Regions from separate parts of the Microbacterium sp. CCNWLW41 genome, predicted to be linked through region 2. Evidence: riboswitches for the same ligand, from Rfam matches in the RefSeq annotation. Region 2 holds a riboswitch; the other holds the start of a gene.
The links. Region 2 has a riboswitch for glycine ahead of gcvT (glycine cleavage system aminomethyltransferase GcvT). Riboswitches for the same ligand answer to the same signal wherever they lie in the genome.

Region 1 (3,519 bases), on a different contig from region 2:
TGTTCGCCGCCGTCCTCGCGCTCGCCCTCGTGGCTCCTGCGGTCGCCGTCGCCGGCATCCCGGGGGTCTCGTCGGCCGTCGCGTCCTCGAGCATCCTGCGGGGCATCGAGGCCGCCACGCCCGACCCGGTCGCGGCGGCCCTCGCGGAGCTGCGCGGCGCCGTCCTCGACGACGGGCTGCCCGGCCTCGGCCAGCTCCTCGGGCCGGTCACCGTCGAGCCGGCACCGCCGGTCGCCCTGGACGATCCGGAGCTGCAGCGCGCCGCGGCATCCGTCGCCCGCATCACCGGCAACGCGTACGCCTGCGGACGCGGATCGGCCGGGACCGGATTCGTCGTCGCCGCCGACCGCGTCGTCACCAACGCGCACGTCGTGGCGGGCGTCGACACGCCCATCGTCGAGCTCCCGGGCGTCGCCGCGCGCGAGGGACGCGTCGTGTACTTCGATCCCGTGGACGACATCGCCGTGATCGCCGTCGACGAGCTCGGCGCCACCGCCCTGCCGTTCGCTCCCACGCTCGCCGCCGGCGACGCGGCCGTCGTGCAGGGCTACCCCTTCGGCGGCCCGTTCGCCATGGTGCCGGCGGCGGTGCAGTCGGTGGGCACCGCCACGGTCCCCGACGTGTACGACGAGTCGTGGAACCCCCGCGAGATCTATGCGCTGCAGTCCGTGGTGCGGCCGGGCAACTCGGGCGGTCCGGTGCTGACCGCCGACGGTGCCGTCGCGGGCGTCGTCTTCGCGCGGGCGGAGAACGACGAGGACCTCGGCTACGCCATGACGATGGCCGAGCTCACCCCGGTCGCCGCCCAGGCGCCGTCGCTGTCGGACCCGGTCTCGTCGGGGTCCTGCGTGGGCTGAACCGGCGGCGGCGGCGGACGGAATCGCCGAAACCGCGTGGATCGGGTCGCCGACCGGTATGCTGGCCCCGCAAGTCAACAACGGCCCATGACCCGGGCGGGAGAGCCTCGGCAGCGCGATCGCCGGGCACCGAAGGAGCAAGCCTCCCCGCCAATCTCTCAGGTACGCGTACCGTTCGGGCAGGCCGACTCTGGAAAGCGATTCAAGCGACGCGACGCGTCGCCCGGGATCCGCCGACGGTGAAAGCAGGATGCCTCGCATCCGGCGAAGCTCTCAGGCCCATGACAGAGGGGGAGTTCACAGGCGTCGACAGGCGCCTGCCCGCCCACGACCGGGAGAACTCATGACCGAACCGAGCGACGCTCCGCCCCGCACCACCGTCCTGCATGCGCGCCACGAGGCGCTCGGCGCCTCCTTCACCGACTTCGGCGGCTGGCTGATGCCGGTGCGCTACACCTCGGACCTCGCCGAGCACCACGCGGTCCGCACCGCCGCGGGCCTGTTCGACATCTCGCACATGGCCGAGTTCCTCGTCACCGGTCGCGACGCCGCCGCATTCCTGGACTACGCGGTGGCGGGCGCGATCTCGCCGATGCGGGTCGGGAAGGCGAAGTACTCGCTCGTGCTGTCCGAGGACGGCGGCATCGTCGACGACGTCATCGTCTACCGCATCGCGGACGACCGCTTCCTGGTGATCGCGAACGCCGGGAACCGGGATGCCGTGGCCGCCGCGTTCGCCGAGCGCGCGCGCCGCGCGCCCGTGGCAGCGTCCTTCGCCGCAGATCCTCCCGCCGGCGCGGGCACCGAGGCGTTCCTCCACCTCGAGGGCGTGAGCGGCGTCGCGACCGTCGCGGACATCACCGACGAGGTCGCGCTCATCGCGGTGCAGGGCCCCATCGCGCGCGCTGTGCTGGAGGCCGCCCCGCTGGAGGGCACCGACCCGTCGCTCGAGGACCTCGGATACTACGCATGGTCCTCGTCGCGGTTCCACGGCGAGCACGTCTTCATCGGCCGCACCGGGTACACGGGCGAGGACGGCTTCGAGCTGCTCGTTCCGAACCGTGCGGCCGGTGCCCTCTGGGATGCGCTGCTCGCGGCCGGCGAACCGCTCGGCCTGGTGCCGGCGGGCCTCGCCGCACGGGACACCCTGCGTCTGGAGGCCGGCATGCCGCTCTACGGCCATGAGCTCTCGCTCGACGTCCTGCCCGCCCAGGCCGGACTGGGCCGCGTCGCGCCGCTGAAGACGAAGGACGCCGACTTCGTCGGACGTGCCGCACTGGAGGCCGGCGCCGCCGCCGACGCCCCGGTGCTCGTCGGCCTCGTCGCGGAGGGGCGTCGCGCCGGCCGCGCCGGGTACGCCGTCTTCGACAGCCCCGACGCCGACACGCCGGTGGGCGAGATCACCAGCGGCGCGCTCAGCCCGACCCTGGGGCATCCGATCGCCATGGCCTTCGTCCCGCCCGCGGCGAGCGCGCCCGCGACCGAGCTCTACATCGACGTGCGGGGGACGCGCATCCCCGCGACCGTGACCGCCCTGCCCTTCTATCGGAGGAACACATGACCGACCTCACCGCCCTCAAGTACACCGCCGAGCACGAGTGGGTCGCCCTCGACGGCGATGTGGCCACCGTCGGCATCACCTCATACGCCGCCGACAAGCTCGGCGACGTCGTGTTCGTGGAGCTGCCCGCCGTGGGGAGCGCCGTCACGGCCGCCACCGTCGTGGGCGAGATCGAGTCGACGAAGTCGGTGGGCGAGCTGTACGCGCCGCTGACGGGCGAGGTCGTCGCGGTCAACGACGCCGTGGTGGACGACCCCGGTCTCGTCAACGCCGACCCGTTCGGCGCCGGGTGGCTCGTGAAGATCACGGTCGACCCCGCCGCGGTGGCGGGCCTCCTGGACCGCGACGCGTACATCTCGCTGACCGGGGGCGCCGAATGACGGGTCTGTTCGCCGACCGTCACATCGGGACGGATGCCGCGGCCCAGCGGCTCATGCTGGACGCGCTCGGCTACGACAGCGTCGACGCGCTCGTGGCGGCGGCGGTGCCGGCATCCATCCACGCCACGCCGCGGTCCACGAGCGACATCCCGCCCGCTGCGACGGAGGCGCAGGCGCTCGCCGAGCTGCGCGCGCTGGCGTCGCAGAACCGCACCGCGCGCCCGATGATCGGACTCGGCTACGCCGACACGCTCACCCCGTCGGTCATCGCGCGCAACGTGCTCGAGAACCCCTCGTGGTACACCGCCTACACGCCCTATCAGCCCGAGATCTCGCAGGGCCGGCTCGAGGCGCTGATCAACTTCCAGACGATGGTGACCGATCTCACTGGTCTCGCGACGGCGAACGCGTCGATGCTCGACGAGTCCACCGCGGTCGTCGAGGGCATGCTCGTCGCCCGGCGCGGCTCCAAGTCCGCCTCCGACGTTTTCGTGGTCGACGCCGACACGCTCCCGCAGACGAAGGCCCTGCTCGCCCACCGGGCGGCGGCCGTCGGCATCCGGCTCGTCGAGCTCGACCTCGCCCGCGGCGCGACGCTGCCCGACGAGCTCTTCGGCGTGCTGGTCCAGTACCCGGGCGCCTCGGGGAACGTCTGGGACCCCTCGGGCGTCGTCGATGCGGCGCACGTCGCGGGCGGTCTCGTCGTCGTCGCCGCGGACAT
Region 2 (3,519 bases):
CGAGTCCGCGCAGCTCCGCCAGGGCCTGCGCCTCGCTGGCGGCGGCCGGCAGCACGCTCTCGCGGCCCTCGTCGCGGATCGACGCGGGCACGGCGTCGCGCATGAGCGCGTCGACGGGACGCTCCTGCTCGGCGACGGCGATGCCGATCGCGGCGAGCATCTCGCGCTGCGCGGCGGCGGTGGTCCCGATGTGGCGGTCGGCGAACGCGGTCACCCTCAGCCCTCCGTGAGCGCCACGTAGGCGGCGCGGTCCATCAGCGCGTCGACGGCGCCGTCGGCGACCTCGAGCTTGAGCAGCCAGCCGCCCTCGAACGGCGCCGCGTTCACGAGGGACGGGTCGTCCACGACGGCCTCGTTCACGGCGACGACGGTGCCGGCCACCGGCGCGTAGAGCTCGCCGACGGACTTGGTGGACTCGATCTCGCCCACGACGCTTCCGGCGGTGATCTCGGTGCCCACGGCGGGCAGCTCCACGAAGACGACGTCACCGAGCTTGTCGGCGGCGTAGTCGGTGATCCCGACCGTCGCGGTGGTGCCGTCAGCGGCGACCCACTCGTGCTCTTCGCTGTAACGCAGGGTGTTCAGATCGGTCATTTCTTCCTCCGGTAGAAAGGCAGGGCGGTGACGTTCGCGGGGATCCTCGTCCCGCGCACGTCGAGGAACAGGGGGGTCTCCCCCGCGGCGAGCGCGGGATCGACGTAGGCCATGGCGATGGGATGCCCGAGCGTGGGGCTCAGGGCGCCGCTGGTGATCTCTCCGACGACGGCGCCGTCCTCGGTGACGACCGGGTAGCCGGCGCGCCCGGCCCGGCGTCCCTCGGCGGACAGGCCGACGAGTACCCGGGCGTCCTCGGCGGGCACGACAGCGTCCTTGCCGATGAAGCGGTCCTTGTCGGTGACGACGACGCGCCCGAGGCCCGCCTGGGCCGGCTTGGTATCGCGCGTGAGCTCGTGGCCGTACAGCGGCATGCCCGCCTCCAGACGGAGGGTGTCGCGGGCGGCGAGACCGGCGGGGACGATGCCGTGCCCGTCGCCCGCAGCGAGGACCGCGTCCCAGAGCGCCGCCGCGGCGGCCGCCGGGACGAGCAGCTCGAAGCCGTCCTCGCCGGTGTAGCCGGTCCGCGCGAGCAGGAGCGGCTCACCCCGGAACGTGGCGTCCGCCCAGGCGTAGTACCGCTGCTCGGCCCAGGGCACGCTGACGTCGTCGATCCCGTCGACCGCCGAGACGATCGCCTCGGCGGCGGGGCCCTGCACGGCGATCAGCGCGTAGTCGTCGGACACGTCGGCCACCGTCACGTCGAACGGCGCGGAACGCGTGCTCAGCGCCGCGCTCACGGCCTCCCGGTTGCCGGCGTTGGAGATGATGAGGAAACGCTCCTCGGCCAGGCGGTAGACGATCACGTCGTCGATGATCCCGCCGTCCTCGGCGAGCAGCAGCGAGTACTTGGCCTTGCCGACGGGCAGCGCCGACAGCCGGCCCGCCAGCGCGTAGTCGAGGTACTCGCCGGAGCGCGCTCCGTCGACGGTGAACTCCGCCATGTGCGAGATGTCGAACACCCCGGCGGCCTCGCGGACCGCGTGGTGCTCGGCGAGGTCCGAGGTGTACCGCACCGGCATCTGCCAGCCGCCGAAGTCGGTGAAGGACGCTCCCAGCGCCTCATGGCGCTCGCGGAGCGGGGTGTAGCGGGCGTCGGTCATGGAGTTCTCCCCGTGGGTCGGAAGGGCACCCGCGGCACGGGCATCCGAGAACTCCCCCTCTGTCATGGGCCTGAGAGCTTCGCCCGTGAGGGGGCTTTCACCGTCGGCGGAGATCGCAGCGTGCGATCTCGCTTTCCAGAGTGGCCGGATGCCTGCGGTGGGGGTACCTGAGAGATTGGCGGGGAGGCTTGCTCCTTCGGTGCCCGGCTGCGTGCACCGGGCTCTCCCGCACGCATCGTACGGCCGTCTTCACTTGTCGTGGCTCACTCTACCGTGACGGGCGCGCCGCCGGCGTCGCCACGCAGCCGGGACCGCGCGGGGGCCGGCGGCCGGGGCGGGGCGACCAGGGTGACGAGGACCACCGAGATGATCATCAGGAGGAACCAGCTCGAGATCTTGGACGCCGACACGAGCTGCCATCCCTGCACCTGGTCCGGATAGAGCCAGGCGCCGGTGAGCGTGCCGATGTTCTCGGCGATCCAGATGAACAGCGCCACGCCGACGAACGGCAGCAGCAGCGGGATCCGCAGCGTGGCGCGCCACACCCGCGCGTGCATGACCGTGGGCAGCCACAGCGCGACCACCGCCGCGGTCAGCACCCACCGGGCGTCCCACATCCAGTGGTGGGTGAAGAAGTTCGCGTAGATCAGCCCGGCCACGACCACCGTGGCCCACAGCGGCGGATACCGGGTGAAGGTCAGGTCGAAGAGCCGGTGCACCCGGACGAGATAGGAGCCCACGGCCGCGTACATGAAGCCGCTGAACAGCGGCACCGCGCCCAGGCGCAGCACGCCCTCGGCCTCATAGGCCCAGGAGCCCACGTCCGTCTTGAAGAGCTCCATGACCGTGCCCGTGACGTGGAACAGCATGATCACCCACAGCTCCCTGCCGGACTCCAGGCGGGTCGTGATCATCACCACCTGGATGAGCACCGCGACGATCGTCAGCAGATCGTTCCGGCTGAGCGCGAGATCGGCGGGATACAGCGTGCGCACGACCACGATCGCCAGGAGCAGGACCGCGCCGAACACGCACGCCCACGCCTGCTTCGCGACGAACACGGCGGCCTCCACGAGGAACCCGGGCACACCGCGCGAGGGCGCACGGAGAAGGAGACGACGGGCGGCCGCGTCGATCCGCGCTTCGAGCCGAGTGGGCTGCTGCATGCGCTGACGCTAGCCGCCCGCGGCGCTCGGCGGCTGGGAAGGCGCCGCACGGACCGGGAGGTGCCCCGTCCGCGCGCGGCCGTGGGGGACCGCGCGCGGACGGAGGTCGTCAGGCGCCGGCGAGCTCGCGGCGCACCTCGTCGCGCAGGCGTCCGAGGTTCTCCGGCTCGGGCGCCGCATCCAGGAGCGTCCGCGTGTACTCGTGCTGCGGGTTCAGGATCACCTCGTCGCTGGGACCGCGCTCGACGACGTCGCCGTGGTAGAGCACCATGATCTCGTCGCTGAAGTGGCGGGCGGTGGCCAGGTCGTGCGTGATGTACAGGACGCCCAGGTCGTCCTCCCGCTGCAGGTCGGCGAGGAGGTTCAGGACCCCGAGCCGGATGGAGACGTCGAGCATCGAGACCGGCTCGTCGGCCACGATGAACCGCGCCCCGGGAGCCAGCGCCCGCGCGATCGCCACCCTCTGGCGCTGCCCGCCGGACAGCTCGTGCGGCCGGCGCTCCGCGAAGCTCTCCGCCGGGGACAGGCGCACGCGCTCGAGCAGCTGCAGGGCGCGCTCGCGCACCTGCGCGGCGCTCAGCTCCGGATGGTGGATGCGCAGCGGCCGTTCGAGGTGGTGGGCGATGGTGTGGAACGGGTTCAAGGACGCGAAGGGA

Region 1: it holds a riboswitch for glycine, as region 2 does, so the genes downstream of both, V6R91_RS18530 (glycine cleavage system aminomethyltransferase GcvT) here and gcvT (glycine cleavage system aminomethyltransferase GcvT) in region 2, are expected to answer to the same signal.

Annotation. Positions count from the first base shown of each region.
Region 1 is NZ_JBAOJP010000005.1:22,375-25,893, reverse strand. It holds gene V6R91_RS18535 (MarP family serine protease) at 1-857, shown strand, start outside; glycine riboswitch at 945-1,041, shown strand; glycine riboswitch at 1,043-1,152, shown strand; gene V6R91_RS18530 (glycine cleavage system aminomethyltransferase GcvT) at 1,201-2,418, shown strand; gene gcvH (glycine cleavage system protein GcvH) at 2,415-2,798, shown strand; gene gcvP (aminomethyl-transferring glycine dehydrogenase) at 2,795-3,519, shown strand, end outside.
Region 2 is NZ_JBAOJP010000003.1:616,880-620,398, reverse strand. It holds gene gcvP (aminomethyl-transferring glycine dehydrogenase) at 1-160, opposite strand, end outside; gene gcvH (glycine cleavage system protein GcvH) at 217-594, opposite strand; gene gcvT (glycine cleavage system aminomethyltransferase GcvT) at 591-1,697, opposite strand; glycine riboswitch at 1,747-1,842, opposite strand; glycine riboswitch at 1,843-1,936, opposite strand; gene V6R91_RS14565 (DUF817 domain-containing protein) at 1,961-2,863, opposite strand; gene V6R91_RS14560 (ABC transporter ATP-binding protein) at 2,973-3,519, opposite strand, start outside.